3 regions of the Paenibacillus rhizoryzae genome follow, and region 3 is predicted to be linked to each of the others. Evidence: riboswitches for the same ligand, from Rfam matches in the RefSeq annotation. Region 3 holds a riboswitch; each other region holds the start of a gene.
What was found. A riboswitch is a leader RNA that binds a small molecule or an ion and turns the genes downstream of it on or off. The one in region 3 is predicted to bind cyclic di-GMP.

Region 1 (7,978 bases), on a different contig from region 3:
ACGCAACACTCCGCCCGCGCTTCATCGTTTCACCTTGAACTGATAGCCGTTGCCGCGCACGGTACAGATCAGCTCCGCCTTGCTCCCGAGCTTCTGCCGCAGACGCTTAATATGGGTGTCGACGGTGCGCGCATCGCCAAAATAATCGAAGCCCCACACATAATTCAGCAGCATATCCCGCGTGAGCACGATGTTCCGGTTGCGATACATATAGAGCAGCAAATCGTATTCCTTCGGCGAGAGCGTGAGCTCTTCGCCATCGACCTTCACTTCGTGGGAAGCCTCTTTGATTGTCAGCCCATCCAGCGTAATCAGATCGGCATTGATCCCATCCCCGGCCCCCGATACAGAAGCCGCGGCTAGAAGTTCAGCCCGTTTCAGCAGCGCTTTGACTTTTGCAGTCAGCTCCTTCGGGCTGAACGGCTTCGTCATGTAATCATCCGCGCCAAGATCGTAGCCGAGAAGCTTGTCGTCTTCGGCTGACCGCGCCGTCAGCATAACAATCATCACATTCGACCGTTCTCGAATGGAGCGGCAAACGCTGTAGCCGTCCAGCTTCGGCATCATAATGTCCAAGATGACGAGCGCTACCGATTCTTCCGCGAACCGAAGCAGCGCCTCCTCGCCATTGGCCGCCTCGATAACCGTAATATTTTCCCCATGCAAATAATCGACAATGAGCTGCCGCATAAGTGGCTCGTCCTCGACCAATAGTACATTTCCGCTCACAATACCGTTTCCTCCTTCATTGTCACACAGCTGTCACATCGCGCTTTTACAGTTACAAGTGAGAAGAAACGGTTCCCGCCGTTCTTTATCTTAAAACGAGCAGAAAAGGATCCCGAAATCGATTTTCTGCCCGCCTGAAACAATTGCATTCGCTCCCACTATCGTATAGGAGGTTGTTATGAAATTCAATCGCTTGCTGCAGCGAGACAGCAGTGCGGCGGTCGTCTTCCTCGCGCCGAGTCTGATCGGCTTCGGGCTATTCTTCCTGATTCCGTTCGCGGCAGGATGCTACTATTCGCTGGTAGACAGTCCGGTAAACGGCAGCTTCGTCGGCCTCTCCAATTATGCGGAGCTGCTGGAGAGCAGCTCATTTCGCAAGGCGGCGTCCAATACCGCGTTATTCACGGCCGTGAGCGTTCCGCTGCTGATGGTATTGTCGCTTCTACTGGCGCTGCTGCTCATGCGAGACGTGTATGCCCGAAACTGGCTGCGGACGTTCTATGTGATGCCGCTTGTCGTTCCGGTCGCGTCCATCGTCATGCTTTGGCAGATTCTGTTCGACAGCAACGGTTTCCTGAATGCATATTTGCACGATCATGGGCTGGCCACGAAGGACTGGATGGGTTCGGGAACTGCGAGAGCCGTTGTATTGCTGGTTTATCTGTGGAAGAACACGGGGTACAACATGGTACTTTACCTAGCTGGTTTGCAAAATATTCCCGAGGATTACTACGAAGCCGCATCGGTGGAAGGCGCGGGACGGTGGTGGAAGCTGCGCAATATTACGCTTGTGTACTTAACGCCGACGGCATTCTTCGTCTTCATCATGTCGGTCATCGGCTCGTTCAAAGTGTTCCGCGAGACGTACTTGATCGCAGGAGAATATCCCAATGACAGCATCTACATGCTGCAGCATTACATGAACAACATGTTCTTATCGCTGGATTACCAGAAGCTGACTTCGGCCGCTTACCTGATGGCGCTTGCGATCACGGTCTTTGTGGCGGTTGTATTCCGGCTGGAGCGGGCGCTGAGGAGGCGGATGGAATGAAGGAGAAGCCGCGCGTTATGGCCAAAATCATCCTCACCCTCATGCTCTGCTTAATCGCTGCGGGCATGCTGTTCCCGCTTGTGTTTACGATTAGCAACTCCTTCATGTCGGAGGATGAAATTACCGGCGCTTACGGCATTCTGCTGCCAAGCACGGACAGCGAATCAGGCTCGTCCGGTTCGAAGGCGGATCAGTTCGCCGTGCTCAAGCTGATTCCGGATCGGGTGACGATGGAGCAGTACAAGGAAGCGCTATTCCGAAAGCCGCAGTTTCTGTTTATGTTCTGGAATGCGGTCGTGATGACGGTGCCGATTATCGCGGGGCAAACGCTTGTCGCCGCACTGGCGGCATACGCCCTGGGCAAGCTGCAATTTGCCGGTCGTGACAAGCTGTTCTTCCTTTATCTCATTACGATGCTGATGCCGTTCCAAGTAACGCTGGTGCCTAACTATATCGTCGCAGACCGGCTGGGTATGTTGAACAGCTTCGGCGCAATTATTTGGCCGGGCATCTTCTCGGCGTTTGGCGTATTTCTGCTCAGGCAGTTTATGCTGCAAATTCCGACCGCTTATGTGGAAGCAGGCAAAATGGACGGTGCGGGTCATGCGCAGCTGTTCTTCCGCATCGTGCTGCCCATGTGCAGACCCGGGCTTGCGGCGCTGGTTATTCTGCTCTTCATCGACAATTGGAACATGGTCGAGCAGCCGCTCATTATGCTGACGGACGCGGTCAAACAGCCGCTTTCGGTGTATTTGTCCCGGGTTCGGGAGGGGGAGCAGGGCATTGCGTTTGCCGCTTCCGCGCTCTATATGGCGCCTATGCTGTTTATTTTTCTCTATGGCGAAAATGACCTGATTGCCGGTATTCAGCTCTCCGGACTGAAGGGCTAGCAGGATCGCATAAAATGCTCGGGAGGCTGCAGGTTCAAGCTGGATCAAACCAAATGTGTAGGAGTTGAAGAGAATGTCCACGATGCTGGACGATAACCGCTTAAAGCGGCGTAAACGCCTGATGGGTATCGTACTGCTTCTCTTCTTTGGAGGGCTGGCTGTGCTCACGTTCTTCTCGAATACGATCGCCGGTCTTGCTTTGCCCAAAGTGACGGTGACGGAGCCGGAATTCGGCCAGCTGGAGCGTACGATTGCCGGTGAAGGCGAGCTGGAAGCGGAGAAAACGGAGGAACTGTTCGCGGAAGGCGACGGCGACGTGACGAAAATTCATGTTGAAGAAGGCGAAGCCGTGAAGAAGGGGCAGCTGCTGATTTCTTACGATACGACAGAGGCCAAGCGGAATCTGGAGGATGAAGAAACGCGGTATTCGCAGGCGAGGTTGCGGATGGAGAAGCAGCGGGAGCAAGTTGTAGACGCGCTGCGGCAGGACAATCAGTCCGCGGTCCGCGATCTGAAGCGCGAACTGGAGATTGCGGAATACGACCTGGACATTCAGCGGCGCAAGCTGGAGACGATGCGCGATTCGATTGGGAACGCCAGCGCTGTCAGGGCACCGTTCAACGGCATTGTCACCAAGCTCGAGGCGACAGAAGGACTGCCTTCGCCGCGGGGGCAGGCTGTTGCGGTCCTTGCAGATGTGAGCAAGGGACTTGTTTTCAGCTTCACTGAAGATGCCGAAGATGCGGACAAGCTGCGCGTCGGCGAAGCCGTTTCACTTTCCGTTGTTAGCGGCGAAAGGTGGAAGATGGTGAAAGGGACTGTCGAAGACATCGGGGATGCCGAGAGCGGGAGTGCACCGGGCGGCTCCGGCGATACCGAAGAACGTAAAAAATTGACAATCAAGCTCACCGGGCAGGAGCTCATGCTTGGGGATCAAGTGAAGCTGTCGGTGAAAAAGACCGGGAAAATCGGCGGGATAATCCTGGCGAGCGGTACTGTGCATCAAGGCAGCGATGGTTATTTCGTATGGACCGTCAAGGAGAAGAAGGGGCCGCTCGGGAGCGTGTTCACCGCCGAGAAGGCTGCGGTCACGATTGGCGATTCGGATGAAACGAATACCGAAATTATGGACGGCATCATGCCTGATGAGCGGATCATCGAGGAGATGAGTGAACCGCTGAGCGAAGGCCAGCGTGTCCGAATGAAATAATCCCATTAATCATTAGGAGTGTTAACGATGAAGATGAAGTCAGCCAAGAAGATGAAAGCAATCAAAACCGGCTGTGTCAGCTTGGCGCTGGTGACGGCGCTATCGGCTTGCTCAAGCGGCAATGGCGGAAATGCGGAAGGGGAGCAGCCCGCCGTCAAAACCAAGGACGGCAAAATGGTCGTTTCCATCTCCGTCCTGAAGAATGACCGGTTTCTGGAAACGGCGGAGAAGCAGTTCGAGAAATCGCATCCGGATATCGATATTCAGATTCATGCTGCCATTGCAACGCCGGAGATGGGTAAAATGGTCACGAAAGTAATAGGCGGGGAGGAGAACCCGGCGGATGTAGAGAAATTCGTAAGCACCGTCAATACGGAGCTGATGTCAGGCAAAGGCGCCGACATTATTTCGGTGCAGGATTTACCGTTCAACAAATACGCGGAGAAAGGTCTGCTGACCGATCTTCGATCGCTGATGAAGGACGACAAAACGTTTAACATTCAGGATTACTACGAGGGCATTATGGATGCGGTGACTACTAGCGAAGGAAAACAGGCGGCTATGCCGGTGAAATTCTCGCTGGATATTATGCTCGGCAGTCATGCGGATCTTACGCAAGCAGGCGTTAAAGTCGACGACAGCAAATGGACATGGGCGGATTTTACGGACATTTCTCACAAGATCGCGAAGGACGAGGACGGTGATGGCAAGCCGGATCGTTACGCTTTGACAGGCATGACGAAGGAACAGCTGCTGAAGCTGATGGTCGAGTCGAGCTATGAGCATTATGTGGATACGGCAGGGAAGAAAGCATCGTTTGATTCGGGCGATTTTGCGGCGATGCTGGAGAACCTGAAGAGCTTGTACGACGATGGATTGATCAACGATCAAATGGTTGGCCCCGGTCAGCAATCGTTTGGTCATATGAATCTAATGATGCCGATGGAACTGGTGATGCTCCCGCAGATGATGTTCCAGGGCGATGGAGGCGGCGAGGTTTTCCAAACCCCATCCGGCGGTGAAGCGAAGGGCATGACGTTTGATAGCGATCTTATGCTTGCCCTGAATGCGAAGTCCGGCGCGAAGAAGGAAGCTTGGGAATTCATGAAATATTTGCTCTCTGCGGAGATGCAGGGGACGCCGGGCATGTTTGGCTTCTCGGTGCGCAAGGATATGACGGCAAAGCAGGTCGAGGAATCGATGAAGATGTTGACGAGCGGCAACATGAAGATGTCCAGTCCTGAAGGGGAAGTTACGCCTCCTACAATGACGGATGCGGACATCAAGAAGATCGTGGATATGATCCCGCGCATCAAACGTTACAGCGGCGAAGATAACGCCGTTATGACTATGGTGAAGGAAGAAGCGACGGCATTTTTCGAGGGCCGCAAGTCGGCTGAGGAAGCGGCGAAGCAGCTGCAGAACCGGGCAACGATTTATTTGAATGAGTAACACGTAACACAGCATTCCACTGATCTGGTGAATAGAAAATAGGAAATCTTCTCTAGTACAATGGAAGTGGCTTCTATTGTACTAGCGAAGATTTCTTGCTGTATTTGATAGAATTCAGTCGTATTTACTCATGTTTTTTGATTTCAATAGGTTTATTGCTCTTTAGTCTATGGACAAGGGTCGGATTTAGTCGTATATTGAAGAAAATACAACCGAAAAGGCATAACTTGGGAAACCAAGTGACGCAAAGCTATAGGGGCTTCGTTTGCAGCATGCTGCAAAAAAGCCAGCCAGTTACCGAAGTTACGATATCGTGCTTTTACAGATACCGAACTTAGGGTGTCTTTTTTTTTCGGTCAGAGAGGGAGTACTGTCCAATGATGGCTGTCAAAAGAAGAATACAAGGCCACAAAGTGAATCATCTTCCATTCTACAGTCTGATCACCCTTCTTATTGTTAGCTTGTTGTTTAATTTTGGATTCGCAACGAAAGTTTATGCCGATGCGCGAACGTTTTACGTGGCTACGACAGGGAACGACAGTAATCCGGGTACTTTAGACGCGCCTTGGAGGACGATTCAGAAAGCAGCAAACTCAGTACTTCCGGGAGATACGGTATTCGTTAGAGGGGGCGTATATTCCGAGTTTGTGTCTGTTAATGTGTCCGGCAATTCTACGGGGTATGTTACTTTTCAGAATTATACGAATGAAACGCCTATCATAGATGGTTCGGGTTTGATTGCGTCCGCAGGAAATCAAGCACTATGGTTGCTGTCGAATGCTAACTATGTGAGGATCAACGGATTTGAAATTCGAAATCTATCCGTATCAACCAATTCACTAGACCCTGCTGGAATACGAATCAAGAATGGCGGAAGCAACATTCAGTTACTAAACAATAATGTTCATGATATCAAGAACACTTCAACTTCGGGGAACGCCCATGGCATACATGTATTAGGAAACACATCGACTCCACTTACCGGTCTCCTCATTCAAAATAATGAGATTCATAATCTCGTTACAGGCTGGAGCGAGTCGCTGACGTTAAGCGGCAATATCGACGGATTCTCGATAACAAACAATAAGGTTTATAATAATAACAATATTGGCATTGAATTAGCCGGGTTTTATAATGCATGTTCAAACTGCATGGATCAAGTGCGTAATGGCATGGTAGCGGGAAATACGGTTTACGGTATCGATTCTTCCACTAACATAGCTTACGGCTCGAACGTTCACGCTGCGGGAGGCATATACGCTGATGGCGCGATGAACATCACGATCGAACGCAATGTTATATACGGCAATGATTTCGGCATTGAATTAGCCAGTGAGAAGCTAGGAAAAGCAACCACCAATATTACAGTGCAGAATAACTTCATTCACCATAATTATGGCGCAGGATTGTTGTTGGGAGGGGCAAGTTCCTCGAATGGCGGAGCAACTCTAAATAAGATATACAACAATACGTTCGTTGAGAATGATACGCTAAAGCAAGGTTATGGCGAGATTACTTTACAAAGCAATAATACGAATAACGTCATAGCCAATAATATTATCTACAACAACTCGCAGAAGATATCTATTAATAAAGTTAATAAAACGGGCTCGGGGAATATAGTGAATTTCAACCTGTATTATAATCCGAATGGGGCTGCCACAACGCAGTGGAAATGGGATGGAATCACTTATACTTCTTGGAGCACCTATAAGACGGCAACAGGTAACGATACCGATTCCTCCTTCACTGATCCTCTATTTATGGACAAAGCAAACCTGGATATCAAGTTGACAGCGGGTTCCTTGGGGATCGACAAGGGTTCTCAACAATACCTGCCTAGCAGCCCTGTCGATTGGAATGGTATGGCTAGAATTCAAGGACAAACTATTGATATTGGGGCGACAGAATTTGTCCCGATCGTACCGGATAAACCGACTGTAATTGAGGAAAGCATCGACTGGAACAAAGTTCCCGTACTAGCAGCAGGGACGGGGAATGCTAAGCAGCTTAAGGCATTTAAAGGAAAAACAGGATTGAATATTTCGATCAGTGGAACGAGCCTTGATAGCAAAAGTCAAATTTTCATTAATACCGATAGTAACAAGAGTACTGGTTTCGCGGCTCCTTATTGGACGGACAGCGGAGCGGAATTTTTATTGGAGAACGGTACGTTATATCGTTACGCAGAGAAGTCGGGAACCAATTGGTCCTGGACTAAAGTACAGCAGTATAAGGGAACTCCTCGATTTGTTGTATCGAGCAACCTCCTTGTGATCGAAATACCTTTCGCCGATCTGGGTGTGGCCAAAGATTCGACACTCAAAATCGGATACGTATGGAACGATTCGAAGACTGTCAAACTACCGGCTACAGGTAGTCTTCTGGAGGCTGCTGCACTGACTTTTGATTCAACATCAACACCAACACCAACACCAACACCGGAACCAACCCCGGAACCAACCCCGGAACCAACCCCGGAACCAACCCCAGCTCCTGCCGTTAATATCTTAATGGATGGGAAGGCCGATGATTGGAATGGGATTGCGATTGCAGGGACTGGGGCACTGATGGCCAAATCGTTAAAATTGTATAACCAGGATTCGAGTTTGTACTTGCTTGTACAAGGTGAGCAGCTTACATCAA
Region 2 (7,978 bases), 190 kb from region 3:
TCTATGAGATGCGGCATATTGAATTTGATTTGGCGCTCGTTTCCGCGGGAATTGCGGCTGTTATGATTTGCACGCGGATCGCGCACGAGCGGGGCAAGACGGCGCTTGATTTTGGCCATATGGCAGATGCCATTGTGAAGGGTCAGATCGCGCTTACGCATTAAGGATAGGAGAGGGCAGAGCGGATGAGAAGGCAAGCGCATGCGCATCGCAAGCGGAAGAAATCGGCGGCTACGAGTACCCCTGCGGCCCGCAAGACGAAGAAATCCGGCCGGTTTCCAATCGGAATGGCAGCCGGCTACCAAGAAGGCGTCCGCACGGGGTATTTTGGCTTCGGTACTTATTTTGAAGGCACAAGCATCATAATTCCAAGCTACAACAAGGTGGATTTCCTGAAGAAATGCATTATCAGCATTGAGCAGCATACGAGCAGTCCCTATGAAATCATCATCGTGGACAATGCGTCTACCGACGGTACGGCTGCTTATCTGCGCGGACTCGGCAACCGAGTGCGGTATCGGGTGCTGGAGACCAATCGCGGCTTCGCCGGAGCAACCAATATCGGGATGATGATGGCCAAAGGCACTTATTTGATGCTGCTGAACAACGATACGATCGTGACAGAGCGTTGGCTCGACAATATGATGGCCTGCTTAAACAGTGATCCCACCATCGGCATGGTTGGCCCCGTGACGAACTATATCAGCGGCGATCAGCGCATTGAAGTACCGTACAAGAGCGTGAAGGGCATAGCTCCGTTCGCAAGGCTTTATAATATTTCAAACCCGGCCAAATGGCAGCGAACCGACCGATTAACGGGCTTCTGCCTGCTGTTTCGACGCGAGCTGTGGGATCGAACGGGCTATCTGGACGAAGGCTACCGGATTGGCAATTATGAGGATGACGATTACAATATCCGTGTCCGCTTGCAGGGGTATGGGCTGGCTATCGCGCGCGATTCCTTCATTCATCATTTCGGCAGCGTAAGCATGAAGGCGCTTGGAGAGAAGCTTGTTGAGGTTAACGATCATAATTTGCAGGTGTACGTTGAGAAATGGGGCAACCCCCATGATCTTGTCCGGCAAGTTCTGGCGATGGGGACAGCGGTGGATCGGGTGCAGGGGGAGTCGCTCTTCTTCCCGCAGCATGTCGTCGTCCGCGGCGTATCCGGAGCGCTCTACTGGGTGGAAGGCGGAATGCGGCGCCCGATTGTGGGCCAAGTTGCCCTGCCTATTGTTCGGCTCTCGCAAGTGGATTTGCGCCGCTGGCCGATGGGGGAGAGCATAGCAGCCGAAGCTGTGGAAGCAGGCTGGCAAGGGAGAAGCATCGACGGCTCACTAACGATGCAAGGCGTGACTGCCGCCGGAGCGGATGGCAGCTTCTATGTGATCGAGAACGGCGTTCGGCGCAGAGTGGCCAGCGCGAAAGCAGCAGAGGCATGGTGCCTGCAGTGGAAGCCTGTCGGATTGGTGACGGAGGAGCAGCTCGGCATGCTGCCGGAAGGGCTGCCGATTATCGCTCCGGTCCAGGTTGCCGATCAGTTATAGCTTCTCTGCGGTCTTGGCTGTGCCAAGCGGAGAGGGCGGCGCATATGTTAACAAAGAGACCGATTCCTGATATTGCGATAGGTAAAGGAGGGACTGCGCCTTGCAGCATATCGTAACGGAAATGATTGAGCATATGTCACATTCCCATGAGCAGCTGGCGCGCGTCTTGGAGGCGAAGCGTCATGTCGCTGTCCGGATGGCACAGATTGTGCATGCGTTGCCGGATACGCACCCAAGCTTCGGCGGGGTCGGCGAGCTGATGGATAATTCGCAAGTGATGACGAAGAGTGTAGTCGCTTATTTAAACAGTATTGCAGAGCTGCAGGAGTCGCTTGCCCTAACGATTTCGGTCGTGATGAAAGAGATGGACATCGAGGACGAAGAATAAGCGGAGGAAAGGAAGCGTGCTGGTGATGAGTCGAGAAACCGCATATATCAGAATGCTGGATGCCTCCGCTAAGCTGCAGTGGAATGTGGCAATGATTCTGGAGGCAAAGGCTGTCGAAGCGGAGAAGGTTCGCGCTTGGCTGTGCAATCATATTACACCGGACGCATTTACGGAGCAGCAAGACCAATGGAAGTCCTCGATGATGGTCCACGACCAGCTTGTCGAAGTGATTGACGGACTTGCGAAGCTCAATCATGGGATGACCAACGTGCTGAAGGCAGCACTGCGCCAGGTGGATGATATGGGGATGGGAGCGGGACCGATGAACGGCATGGAAAATATGCTGGGCGGACCGTTCGATATGGGAGATCGGCGGCAATGAGTTGGAGCTTGAAGGAGCGGGAGGTACGAATTGAGCTGCTAGCGTCGCTCTCCCGCAGCCAGCAGGCCGTCGCTCGCATTCTGAACAGCGTCGCAGATGAGGCCGAGCGTGCATCCGGTCTGGCAGAAGCCATACAGCGCAACATGAAGCGCCTCGAGGCGATGCAGCTGACGCTTACGACAATGGTAAGCGCCATGGAGAGCAGTGAAAGCCAAAGACGATGCAGAGACAGCCGCTCTGCCGAACCGTGGCTGAATGCAGTCGTCCAGGTTGGTTCGCGTCCAATACGGGAAGGTAAAGGAGGAACCGGAAAGTGATTGCAGCGGGAATAAGCGGGAAGAAAAGCAGTAGGTTACCACTTTCACCACGAGTCACACCGAACAAGACTTCAAGTAAGCCAGAAGGAGCAGGCAGTCAGAAGAAACAGGCGACCTCTACGACGAAGCGCAGGCGTACGAAATCAGGCACCGGCAAATCTTCCATGCGAAAGCAGAAGCGTGGACGGAAGCGGGGGTTAAACAGTCACAGCTATAACCGGGCTTTCGACAATGCCTATAATCAAGGCTATAATCTCGGCTTTGCCAAAGGCTTCGAGGATGGCCATCAGCTTGCCTATGAGCAGCAGACCTAATGACGATCAAGCAGCTTGGAGGGAGTTCGGGCCATCATAGGAACGGGCTTGTACTCCCCTACGAATTGCTTGGCACAAGGGCCGGAAGCAGCAGCAGCTTCACTTCGTGTGCGGGAATGGGGTAGCCGATCAGATAGCCTTGCGCGCCGTCGCAGCCTTGCTCCTTCAAGAGAGCAAGCTGTGTCTCGTGCTCGACGCCTTCAGCAAGCACCTGAAGCTTAAGGCTGTGAGCCATGCCGATGATCGCAGTGACGATGGCCAAATCATCTCGATTGTGATCAATATTGCGAATAAAGCATTTGTCCATCTTGAGCGTGTCCACCGGAAATAGGCGCAGGTAGCTGAGTGATGAATAGCCGGTTCCAAAGTCATCAATAGAGATATGAACGCCGAGTGCCTTCATTTCGTGCAGTTTGCGAATAAGCGGGGCTTCGAAATTGGAAGAAGCAACGCTTTCTGTAATTTCAAGTTCAATGAGCTGCGGTTCGACCCCCGTGGAGAGCAGGATCGTCTTCAGCATCTCAATGAGGTTGTCCTGCTTGAATTGACGAACCGATAGGTTCACGGACACCGGCAGCGGGGACAAGCCCGTTTTCTTCCAAGCATTGATTTGATCACAGACCTGCCTTATCACCCATTCGCCAATCGGAACAATAAGCCCCGTTTCTTCAGCAAGCGGAATAAATTCAGCCGGCGAAACGATGCCGAACTTCGGATGCGTCCAACGCAGGAGAGCCTCGAAGCCGCTCAGACGGTTGCTCTGCAAATCTTTCTTGCCTTGATAGACCAAATGCAGCTCGTCTTGCTGCAGTGCTTTGCGCAAGTCCTGCTCCAGCATCATTTTCCGCAAATTGACCTCGTTCATCTCATTGCTATAGAAAGCGTAGTTATTTCTCCCCTGCCGCTTAGCCGCATACATAGCCGCATCCGCGTGAATCAGAAGCGTATCGGCATCCTGCCCGTCTTTCGGATACATCGCAATCCCGATACTCGTCGTAACAATAATATCTTGCCCTTTGAGAATAAAAGGTTCGGAGAGCCGCTCCAGCAGTGGCTCAACCAGCGTTCCCACTGCCCCAGCGTCGCTATTCGGCAGCAGGATGACGAACTCGTCGCCGGCCAATCTGGCCGCGAACACGGATTCTTGTAGCGTAGTCCGAAGCCGATTGGCGAAGCTCTTGAGCAGTCGATCTCCCAGGGGATGGCCGAATGTATCGTTAATGGATTTGAACCGGTCCATGTCCAGGAACAAGATCGCGAAGCTGCTTGGCTGGTTAGCGGCATTCCGAAGCTCTGCTTCCATCTTCATAATGAATTGATAGCGATTCGGCAAGTCGGTTAATGGATCGTGGTACGCCATATAGTTAATGGTTTCGCGTGCGATCTTCGTTTCCGATATATTACGGAAGTTCGAGAGGATGGCTGGGCGATTATTGAATAAAGTTGAGATGGAATTTGTTTCCACCTCGATCACGTCACCATTCAGCTTGTAAATACGGAGCTCGGTGTAATCCAAGGTGGTTTTGCCTGCGATGAGGTCAGCCGCTTTCGCGCGGATCAGCTCGTGATACTCCGGCAAAGCAAGGTCAAATACATCAACGCCGATTAATTCATCCAAGTGCTTCGCGCCGAGCATCGTCATTCCCGATCTATTCATATGTACAATCTTATTGTCGATTTGCACGATATTGGCTTCGGGAGACAGCTCGAATATTTGCCGGTACCGGTTCTCGTTATCCAGTGCTTTCTTCTCGCTGCGCTGCGCATTCGAAATGATTTTGCCTCCAATGATACATACGCTGACACAGGTGATACAACACATGGTAAACAACGTGAACTGTACAATTCGGTAGAGCAGATCCGTTTCGAGCAGATAAGGATTGAACAATTGATGGATGATGAGTACAAGGGTGCCGTATCCACTTGCCAGCAGCGTCACGTAGCGGTCCAGATAGATGAGGGAGAGTAGCGCGAAGAGGAAGACTACGTTTCCGGAATTCGGCGTCGGTATAAACCACATGACAATGAAGCAGAGCAGGAAGGAATAGGCTGAAATAATCAATTTCCCTTTAAGCGTTTTATAGGTTTGTCGGTAAACGAAATAGAGCACAAGGCCAAGCGGGATCACGGACGAGACGAATCGAATAAAGACCTGAAAGGTAATCAGCTCAAGCGAGAGAACGGTTACATAAATAGGGAGCGAGGTAAGGATCAGAAACATCAAGGTAAAGGTCAGAAGCTTCGAACTGAACTTCTCGTATGGGGTTGCCAAGCTGATCACATCCTTTCTACGTCGATATGGGTATGCAAAAAAGCCTCAGGCCCTCGGAGTGTAAGATGGCGGCAATAGACCGATACGCATCTTCACGCTTGGAGGAACCAAGGCCAGCAGATTAACTTCGGCAGTCTGGCAGTCGTATCTAATCTCTAATTAGGAGAAAAGACTTAGATCCAATGACTTTGCGTCCCCTGCTTTCGAAGGGTTTGCCTATGAGAATAGATTCAATTTGGCGAAAAATGTAGGAATATAGTTCTATTTCTATTTTCCATAATATCTCAGTGTCGTGAATGGGTCTCTGGAACCTATTTAAAAGGATAGAGTTGGTATTTATAGACGTGAATGACGACTGTCACTGCTAGGAATAAGGACTAAAGATATATATTGATAGGACTATATGCATAGTTCCGATTAAATATACACTCTCGATTGACACAGATGATACACATATCATATAGTCAAGCTAATCTAGTAGAGATGAAGGTGAATAGGCTGTCTACGTACCCGTATCACCGTATTAAGGAAGATATTCGAAAGCGCATACATGTAGGGGAGTGGCAAGGCGCTTCGCGCCTGCCATCGAGCCGCACTTTGGCGGAGTCCTATCAATCCAGCGTAAATACGATAGAAAAGGCTATTAAGGAACTGTGCGGGGAAGGTCTGCTCACGCGGGACAACCGCCGGGGTACTTATCTCGCAGATGGCGGGCTGAGTTCCGTATCCCAGAGGAATAGCCGCGGTGGGAACATAAGCGGAGGCGGGAGCGGACTAATCGCCGCTTCGGTTATCGGCATCGATAATCCGCTCTGGGGAGCCGCCCTGCGTGGGATCGAAGATGTGCTGCAGCCGAAGGGCTTTCAACTGATGAGCAGCAGCGATAACCGAAGCCTCGATAAGCTGGAGGCTTTCGTGACGAGCGCGATTGCAAGACAAGTGGATGGAATCATTCTTAGTCCGATCCACGATGGTCAGGATGGGCCTCGCAGTCGGCAGCTCTATGAGAGGTTGGCAGCAAGCGGCATCCCGGTCTTATTCCTGGATAGGCGCGTTTGGGATATCGATATTCCCTTTGTGACAAGTGACAATGCTTCGGGAGCCTATTCGCTCACGAAATTGCTGCTTGCCAAGGGACATCGGCGGATTGCTTTCGTACGCAATTCGGATCTCAGCACGTTCTATGAACGGCTGCTTGGCATGAGACAAGCCTTTATTGAGGCGGGTATTCCGTTCGGGTCTGACTACGACTTGTGCATCCCGACCCGGTTTGAGAATTTCGAGAGTGAGTTCGAATTCTTTGTTTCTCGGCTTGAGGAAGTGCTGGGTACGATGCGATATACGGCTGTTTTTGCAGCGAATGATCAGATTGCCGAGGCTGTACTTGTCGCACTTAAGCGTCTCAGCAAACGTGTCCCGGAAGACATTTCTCTTGTTTCTTATGATGCGCAAGGGTTGAATGGGAGGCTTCGATTGGATATTACGGGTGCAAACCAGCCTTTCTATGATATGGGACGAAGTGCTGCCCTTCAATTATTGCATGCGTCAGAAGGCAAGCAGCCGATCGCGGTTGCCGGACATATTTGCAAAGCGGACATTCATTACGGCAGCTCGGTTTGGGAAGCAAAGATTGAATAACAAGGGTGGTACTTGCTTATGAGCCTCATTCGTCTGTTTCAAGAGAAGAAATATTTGCTGCGCATATTCTTATGGATTACCAGTATTACTCTGCTAATCGTCGTATCGTTCTCCACGCTTGTTTATGTGAATGTGGAGAAGAAGGTGTTCAAGAGCGAATACGAGAACAGTCAGAAGGTGCTCTCGCAGATGAAATACAATATCGATTATCTCGATACGATGATTCGCAACATCACGCTCTCCACGTATGGCAGCAATGACGTGAAGGCGCTCATGTATTTGAACGATGAGGAAACGTACGAGCATTTGAATGTCATCAATAAACTAAACGCGACGATTGTGGCGAACAATCCGTTTATCCAATCTATCTACATTTATAACAATCATAAGAAATTGTATTACTCGACATACGGCGATTTATATCATAAAGACGCGGAGCTCGATAAGGTGCTGCAAAGCTACACGAGCATTCCGGTCCTTCGCGCAATCGTGCGCCGCAGCGCGGAAGCCGCAGACCAAGGCGCAGGCGGTGCTGCGAATACGGTATTAAGCTATATCATGTATGAGACGACGGATCGGGATAACCGCATGGATGGCGCCATTATTCTTAACATTAAGCTGGACTGGCTTGTCGATAATATTCGTGCGATTAACCGGATTGAAGCAGGTGCGAGAAGTGAGCTCTACATCCTGGACAGCGGCAATGGACTGATTGAGACGGATCCGGCGAATCCGGTACAAACGTCAACATTCGCGAATACGATCAGGCAAGCTTACGTAGACAAGGCGGGCAGCTCGGAAGCACAGTCTGCGCAGCCGTCTGGTTTCTTCAACCAGAGCATCGGCGGCGAGAAATATATCATCTCGTATATCCGGCTCGAGAAGACGGGATGGACACTGCTGGATGCAAAGCCGTACAAAGAGGCATATGCGAACCTGAAGCAGCTGCTGGATACGATTCTGCTCATTACAATGGCGATCTTTGCCGGAGCGCTGCTGTTGACCTTGTCTGTTTCAAGAGGGATCTACAAGCCGGTCAGAAGGCTGATGGAACAGACCTCGCGCGGAGGCTCCGTGACCCCGGGGGCGAAGGATGAATTCTCTTATTTAACCGAGGTGT
Region 3 (7,978 bases):
AACACCTGCAGCTTCAGACTGCGCGCCATCGCAATAATGGCCTCGACGATCGCGGTATCCTCGCCAGCACCGGTAACATCCTGTACGAAGGATTTATCGATCTTGAGCGTATCGATCGGAAACCGTCTCAGATAACATAAGGACGAATAGCCCGTACCAAAGTCATCAATGGAGATGGAAACCCCGAGCTGCTTGAGCTCATGGAACTTGCTGATGATGGCAATGTTATTTTGCATCGCCATACTCTCCGTAATTTCCACCACTAAATATTTGGCGTCCAAACCGGTTTGTCCCAATACACGAACGATCATGTCTACAATTTGATCTTGATTAAACTGGATGACGGAGAAATTGACAGCCACCGGAATTTTAGGGAGTCCGGCATCATGCCATTCTTTCATTTGTTTGCAGGCCATGCGCAGAATCCATTCACCAAGCACAATAATATGACCGGTGCTCTCAGCCACCGGGATGAATTCACAGGGCGACACCGGTCCCAGCACCGGATGCTCCCAGCGGGCAAGCGTTTCGACGCCAATCAACTGCCCTTCCTCCGCATTAAACATCGGTTGATAAACAAGATGGAACGCCTGCTCTTCGATCGCAGCGGGCAGTGCCTGCTCGATGTTCATACGGCGCGCCTGACAATGGTTCATGGACCATTCGAAGAATTGGAACTGATTCTTTCCTTTCTCCTTCGCCGCATACATCGCCGTATCCGCATTCTGAAGCAGCATCTCAAGCGTATCGCCATCCTCCGGATATATCGCAATACCAATACTCGATGTGATGAAAATCTCCTGGTTATCCACTTGAAACGGCTCAGCCACTCGTCTTATCAGCGTTTCCGCCATGACCTCCAGCTGTGCGCGGTCGCAGTCCTGGATGATCGCCACAAACTCGTCCCCGCTTAAACGCGCAACCATGCGGTTGTCACCGATCGACTCACTGAGCATCATCGCAAAATGCTGCAGCAGCCGATCTCCCATCAAATGCCCCATCGTATCATTAATCAGCTTGAAGCGATCCAAATCGAGAAACATGAGTGCCGCCTGCTGCCCTCTTGCGCTCACAACCTGAAGCAATTCGGGATAATACAGGTTGAACCAATTCCGGTTCGGCAGCCCGGTCAGCATGTCATAATAAGCCAGCTGCCTGATCGTGTTCTCGTAACGTTTCTTATCCGTAATATCCCACGCGATCGTTTGAATCAAGGCTTGTCCGGCAAAATGAACCAGAATCGACTTCGCTTCGATATCGATCATCGTGCCATTGAGCTTATGCATCTTCAGCTCAATAGGATCGCCTTTCGCTGAGCCGGCTTGAATGTGCTCCAGCCACTGCGAAGCTGCTGCAAGACATTCCGGATGAACGAGTTCCAGAAACCCTCTCCCGATCAAGCCATCCTGCTCGGCACCGAACGTACGCAGCGCCGCTTCGTTTACGAAGGAGATAACACCTTGATAATGAACCAGAATCGGCTCCGGAGAGAAATCGACCAGCTTCCGATAACGCTCCTCGCTCTCGCGCAGCGCTTCTTCTACAAGCCGGCGCTCCGATAAATCACGCAAATACATTGTATAGATCGGGAACTTCTCTTTCCGAATGCGCGTAACGATAATTTCCACGGGAAACGCAGCCTGATTACCTCGCGACAGGATCGTCTCGACCCTTGTCCCGAGCACGGTCTTATCCCCGCTGCATAGCATCCAGTTCACGGATGTCTTATCCCGGGGCAACTCAGGCATGAGCAGTTCAACGATAAGCCTGCCGATAACCTCGCTGCGCGGATAGCCGAAGAGGTGCTCCGCTGCCGGATTAAATTCAAATATGGTTCCTTTATGATCAAACATAATGACGCAATCGATAGCCGACTCTAATATAGAACCCTTAAGCGACATTTGCTCCGATAACTTCTTATCGACACTCATCGAACTGATTAAGCTCACCGCCATAATCACGATCGTACCGAATGCTACATAAATCGCCATTTCGATAAAATCCATCGCCTGCGCATCGGACATACGACTAAGCATATGTACGGGCATCGACATTTTGGCTGCCGTCATACCTGTATAATGCATGCCTGTAACGGCAATGCCCATGATGAAGCCGCTTAGCCAGTAGTGATTATTTCTGCGGAAGGAGAAAATCAATGCGACAATGGATGCCATCACTGCGATAAGGATCGAGAGCGAGAATAGATACGGATTATAAGTAACCGTAAGTCCCGCTAAGGCGTACATGCCTATGTAATGCATTCCGGTGATTGCAAGTCCCATAATAGTACCGCCTACAATCAGCCTTAGCCTTCCGCTGCCCGAATGGCTGGCAATTCCAAAACCGACAAATGCGCCGACGATAGACACACCAATCGATACTAAAACCGTCACAAAATCATAGGTCACGCCGGTGGGCAGGTGAAAAGCGAGCATCGCGATAAAATGCATCGACCAGATCCCAATCCCCATGACGACTGCTCCGCCGAACAGCCATCCTCTCTTCTTCCAGCCCTCGGACAACAGCACATGTCTCGCTAAATTCAACGCCGTATACGAAGCGAACAACGCAATAATAAACGACAGACATACCAAGAACCAGTTGTAGCTTCCTTCGATATGATTATGCACCATTTCGATACCCCCCAGGGAGTGTTACTTGAAACGTCGTGCCCTCTCCCATTTTGCTGGAAATTGAAATTGCTCCGCCATGACTGGAAATGATTTTGTTGCTGATCATAAGTCCAAGGCCTGTTCCCTGATCCTTGGTCGTAAAGAACGGTCTGCCTACCTGATCGAGCATTTCTTGAGGAATCCCACAGCCGTTATCTGCAATCGAGGTCATGATCTGGTTGCCGACCTGCGCTACGGAAATTCGAATATCGCCGCCTTCCGTTGCTTCGATCGCATTCTTGATGAGATTGATGAATACCTGTTTGATCTGACTCTCATCGCAATAGATAAGCAGCTCCTGCTCCGAGAATTGCAGCTCGATGTTCACATCTTTCAGAATGGCCTGTGATTCCAGCAGCGTATAAACACCAGCCAGAAGCTCACATAGATTGGCGGCTTGAAACCGGCTGATTTGCGGCTTCGCAAGCAGAAGCAGCTCGTTGATGATGCCTTCCATTCGAACGACTTCGGAACTAATAATGGCTACATACTCCATTTTGTTCATGCCGTTTTGAAATAGCTTCATAAATCCTTTAATCGCCGTGAGCGGATTTCGAATCTCATGTGCAATCCCAGCCGCAAGCTGACCTGCCATCGAAAGCTTCTCCGATTCCACGATAAACGACTCTTGCGCCTTGCGCTGCGTCAGATCGGTAAAGTTAATGACGACACCGGCTTGCTCGCCTTTACCCTGCATCGGCGTAATATGATATTCCACCGGAAATGTCGACCCATTCTTGCGACGGAACAAATCATCCGCTATATATTCAGGATTGCCCGTGCGTGTAACCTTCTCGATGGGATCCCATTCCTCGCCCTCCGTCTGTAAAGCCCGCAGTCCAATCTTTCGCCCAAGTACATCAGAAGCCTCGAACCCGGTTAAATGGACAGCCGCTTGATTCCAAAAGATGACTTTGCCCCGCTCATCCACCCGGTAAATGCCCTCTGCCACGGAATCCAAGATGTGCGAATACGCTTCATTCATCCGTTTAAGACGTTCTTCGCTCTGCTTCAAGCGGCTGTCGATCATCATGATGACGATCGAATACATGCAGATTACGGATACAATCAAACTAATGCTAATGGCAAGAAAGAATTGATTTTGGGATAAGGCCACCGATTCGCCTGCACGCAGTGAAGTGGTGCCATGCATCATTGGCATATTGCTATAATGAAGAAATTCAACAGCTGCGGAAAGGAGTATAGCGTGGACTAACTGCCGCTTACGGCTTAGTTTGCGGAAGCGATGCTGACTTGTGAATACGAAACCCAGCACAACGGCCAGAACGATGATGGATAGGAAACCTGTAGTTGATTCGTAGTGGAGCGTCGCATGGGCTTTGATTGCTTTCATCCCAATATAGTGCATCGTTACGATGCCGCCCGTCTGAACCAAACTGCCTAGAACGAGCAGGCTCGTCCGTTGTCGCTGCGCAGCACGTTCAAACAAGATTAGCGCTAGCGCTGACAAGGTGATTAGCACACCCATGGAGAGAAACACATAACCGAAATGGTACATCACTTTAACCGGGAATGGATAGGCCAGCAGGGCCACAAAGTGCATGGACCACACCCCAATACCAAATACAAAGGCGGCACTCATAAGCCAGAAGAAAGTCGTGTGCCCGGCTGCATGTATACGCCGATAGAGATGAAAGAGGATTAAAGAAGAGCTGAATACGAGTACAAATGATATGGCGACGAGTGCGCTGGATGCCATGCCAACCTTCCTCCGGTTCATTGACTTAGCATGCTATATGCAAATTGGCAATAAAAAAACCACCCGAATAGGATGGATGACATCTACTCGGCAACCTTGTCTACCTTAGAATCACAATCACAATGAGTGATCCCTTAGGCCACGGCTTTGCGTCCCATCGTTTCCAAATGGTTTGCCTTTAACTTAGGTATTTAGTTGTAAAATTCTTCTAATCGCTGGATTTAATTCTCATTATAAGTTTTTTCACGGAACTGTACAGAGCGAAATACGTAGAAGTTTAGCTGATTTTGTCGAAACGACAAAATATATGTAACATCATTAATTGAATAAAAAAAGCCGAGGATGACAACGCCATCCCCGGGCTCCCTTGTTTGTAATTCTACTCGAAGTATACAGCCTTGCCCGTACGGGAAGACTCGTAGATCGCTTCAAGAATTTCGGAAACCACAAGCGCTTGCTCTGGTTTAACGAACGTTTCTTTGTCGTTTTTAACGGCATCGATCCACATGCTTGCTTCAAGAACTTCTGCAGTTTCGCTCGCGCCTTCATAGAAAGCAACGCCGCCGCTGTTAAGTTCTACTTTGTTTACATAAAGGCGGCTGTTGTGCTCGCCATTGAAACGAAGACCGTCTTTCATGTCAGCGCCTGCTTTAGTACCGCTGAGGGAAACTTTAGCCTCATCGACTTCAAGCGAGTTAAGCGCCCAGCTGGACTCAAGGATTACAGTTGCACCGTTCTCCATTGTGATCATAGCGAAAGCGGAATCTTCAACTGTGAATTGTTTTGGATCCCATGGGCCCCAAGCATTCGCAGCGTTTTCGTTTTGGGACAGCTTGTGGTAAGCGCGGCCAAGAACGACTTTCGGCTTGTAGTTGTCCATCATCCACAATACAAGGTCAAGCGCGTGAGTACCGATATCGATAAGCGGTCCGCCGCCTTGTTTCTCTTCATCCAAGAATACGCCCCATGTCGGAACAGCACGACGACGGATTGCATGTGCTTTAGCGAAGTAAATTTCGCCAAGCTCGCCTGCATCGCAAGCTTCTTTCAGGTAACGGCTGTCTGCACGGTAACGGTTGTTGTAGCCGATGCTGAGTTTTTTGCCGGTACGTTTTGCAACTTCAAGCATTTTGCGAGCGTCAGCAGCTGTTTTAGCCATTGGCTTCTCGCAAAGCACGTGTTTGCCAGCTTCCAATGCGTCGATGGAGATGACCGCATGGGAATCGTTAGGCGTACAAACGTGAATCACGTCGATCGACGCGTCTTGAAGCAGTAGTTTATAGTCAGAATATACTTTTGCCTCTTCAGTGCCGTATTTCGCTTTTGCTTGTTCAGCCTTCTCAACAATGATATCGCAGAAAGCAACGATTTCAGCGTCTTTGACTTGGGCCAAACTTGGGAGATGTTTACCGTTGGCGATACCGCCGCAGCCAATAATGCCTACACGTACTTTTGACATTTTAAATTTCTACCTCCATGAGCCTCGAAATGATATAATTTGTAGTATGCGTGTCAGCTAGATAGAGAGACACAACTGACTACAGTATAGACGAACTTGTCCACTAAAATATAGGCGCTATATAGGTATGGTTTTATGTGATTTTGTTATTGAAGGGATGGTACCGTGGAATTTTACAATGAGAAGGTCGTTTACGAGAACCCGCTGCTCTCCATAAAAGTGTTTCAATCCCTGCGGAATAACGATCTGTTTATCAATTGGCACTATCATCGCGAAATCGAATTGCTGCTTGTCATCACCGGCGAGCTTGACGTAAATATCGAAGATGAGTGCATAAAACTACAAACGGGCGACATCGCATTGATCGGCGCAAGGCAGCTTCATCGCGATCGCAGCTTAAGCAGCCCCTTGAATTATATCGTTTTGCAGTTTGATTTGGAGCAATTCATCGATCAAAGCTCGATGCCGTATATGCGATTTTTCTCCGAGACGAAGAATCCGCTCAGCCGGGCGAATTATATTTTTCAAGAGAATGAATCCACAAGGGCAGAGGCGTCGGAATGTATCCGCGGCATTCTGCAGGAAGTCACGACGAAGCAAAGCGGATATGAGCTAGCCGTCAGCATGTACATAAAGAAGCTGCTCCTCCTTCTGATTCGGGGCGATTCCAGGAAAGTGCTTGCTGATCATGATGACTTTGACCGCGCTCGCCTCAGAGGGGTCATCGACTACGTGGAAGAACATCTAACCGACCGCATTCAGGTAGAAGAAGTATCGAAGCTAGCCAATATGAGTTACTACTACTTTGTTAAGTTTTTTAAGAAGGCGATCGGGATGTCCTTCACGGAGTATGTGAACTATCGCAAGATCAAATGGGCCGAGCGTATTCTGCTCACGAAGGACCTAAGCGTGTCCGAGGTCGGCGATCGGATCGGCATGCCGAATATGGCCCATTTCTATAAAATGTTTAAGAAATATAATGATTGCTCGCCAAAACAATTCCAGAAGAAAATGCTGGAGTGGAACCGCGCCTAATCTTCCGTGGAATGGCGGGGCATCAGCCAATCCGCTGGAAGGATTGTTTCATGAAGGTCAGACTGGCCGGCAATTCTTCGTCTAGTCGCTGAAGGCTGCATTCTGCGGAGATCCCGCCTTTGTAGCCTGCAGCCGTTAGCTGCGCGGCAAATTCCGCATATGGATATTTCCCGGTTCCCGGTGATAATCTGCCCGTATCTGCGATGTGGATATGCGCAAGCCAGTCCTTATGTGCGGTCAATGTATCCAGCGCTTCGCTTTCCTCATCCATGTGGTAGAAGTCAGCCAGCACCCGAATGGAAGAATGATTAATTTGTTTCGCGAAATGAACAGCCTCCGCCACAGAGCCAATCAAATTGGTCTCTTTCTTGTTCAGCGGTTCAATAGCCAGCGTTACGCCGCTGCCCGTAAATTCCTCCGAAATCCAGCTAAGTAAAGTGAGCAGCTGGTCCTCCGCCCGATTACGTTCCCATCCATCCGGTATGTCACGCGCTCTCCCGCTTCCAAGCACGGAAATTTTCGAACCGATTTGATTCATCGCCTTCGCGGCGCGGCACAGATATCGCCGAATCCGCTCGGGTTCTACATCGGGACCAACGACCTTAATATCACCGGGGAAAAACAAGTTAAACGCATAGACAGGCAGCGGACTCTCCTTATAAACAGGCAGCAATTCTTGATGCAAGACTTCGTTCTCCAGCTGCAGGGCGGACAGAGGACACTCGATGTAATCAAACCCGTATTTGTGAAGAAGCGCTGCGTCCTCGATCCCTCTGCACCAACCGTAAGCAACCATTCGATCAAACACCTCCATTAGTTTCTAAAGTGATTTTACCATCATTTGCTTCGGAAATTGGATGTAGCGGACAAAAAAAAAGTTCACCTTATTTAGGTGAACCTAGCTTCTTCGGCATAACCAGCTTATAGCCAACGCCGCGTATGGATTCAATTTCGACCGATTGCTGACCCAGCTCCAATTTCTTGCGCAAGGAGCTGACATGTACGTCTACCGTTCGCTGTCCGCCGAAATAATCGAAGCCCCATACGACATTCATAAGATCATCGCGGGTTACGACAACGCCTGGACGTTGA

Region 1: another riboswitch for cyclic di-GMP. It lies ahead of AC6ESO_RS16725 (right-handed parallel beta-helix repeat-containing protein); the one in region 3 lies ahead of AC6ESO_RS13580 (ATP-binding protein).
Region 2: another riboswitch for cyclic di-GMP. It lies ahead of AC6ESO_RS14335 (putative bifunctional diguanylate cyclase/phosphodiesterase); the one in region 3 lies ahead of AC6ESO_RS13580 (ATP-binding protein).

The regions. Positions count from the first base shown of each region.
Region 1 covers NZ_JCAALT010000005.1:261,738-269,715, reverse strand. Annotated here, with positions in the region: gene AC6ESO_RS16755 (sensor histidine kinase) at 1-25, opposite strand, end outside; gene AC6ESO_RS16750 (response regulator transcription factor) at 22-729, opposite strand; gene AC6ESO_RS16745 (carbohydrate ABC transporter permease) at 908-1,780, shown strand; gene AC6ESO_RS16740 (carbohydrate ABC transporter permease) at 1,777-2,670, shown strand; gene AC6ESO_RS16735 (efflux RND transporter periplasmic adaptor subunit) at 2,744-3,880, shown strand; gene AC6ESO_RS16730 (ABC transporter substrate-binding protein) at 3,908-5,332, shown strand; cyclic di-GMP riboswitch class I at 5,542-5,634, shown strand; gene AC6ESO_RS16725 (right-handed parallel beta-helix repeat-containing protein) at 5,710-7,978, shown strand, end outside.
Region 2 covers NZ_JCAALT010000004.1:400,721-408,698, reverse strand. Annotated here, with positions in the region: gene AC6ESO_RS14365 (GT-D fold domain-containing protein) at 1-164, shown strand, start outside; gene AC6ESO_RS14360 (glycosyltransferase family 2 protein) at 186-1,547, shown strand; gene AC6ESO_RS14355 (nucleoside-diphosphate sugar epimerase) at 1,648-1,935, shown strand; gene AC6ESO_RS14350 (alpha-helical endospore appendage domain-containing protein) at 1,961-2,317, shown strand; gene AC6ESO_RS14345 (hypothetical protein) at 2,314-2,634, shown strand; gene AC6ESO_RS14340 (hypothetical protein) at 2,631-2,948, shown strand; gene AC6ESO_RS14335 (putative bifunctional diguanylate cyclase/phosphodiesterase) at 3,007-5,220, opposite strand; cyclic di-GMP riboswitch class I at 5,347-5,447, opposite strand; gene AC6ESO_RS14330 (GntR family transcriptional regulator) at 5,710-6,858, shown strand; gene AC6ESO_RS14325 (helix-turn-helix domain-containing protein) at 6,877-7,978, shown strand, end outside.
Region 3 covers NZ_JCAALT010000004.1:215,174-223,151, forward strand. Annotated here, with positions in the region: gene AC6ESO_RS13575 (bifunctional diguanylate cyclase/phosphodiesterase) at 1-2,633, opposite strand, end outside; gene AC6ESO_RS13580 (ATP-binding protein) at 2,623-4,392, opposite strand; cyclic di-GMP riboswitch class I at 4,479-4,579, opposite strand; gene AC6ESO_RS13585 (Gfo/Idh/MocA family protein) at 4,772-5,851, opposite strand; gene AC6ESO_RS13590 (helix-turn-helix domain-containing protein) at 6,017-6,886, shown strand; gene AC6ESO_RS13595 (sugar phosphate isomerase/epimerase family protein) at 6,909-7,682, opposite strand; gene AC6ESO_RS13600 (response regulator) at 7,771-7,978, opposite strand, start outside.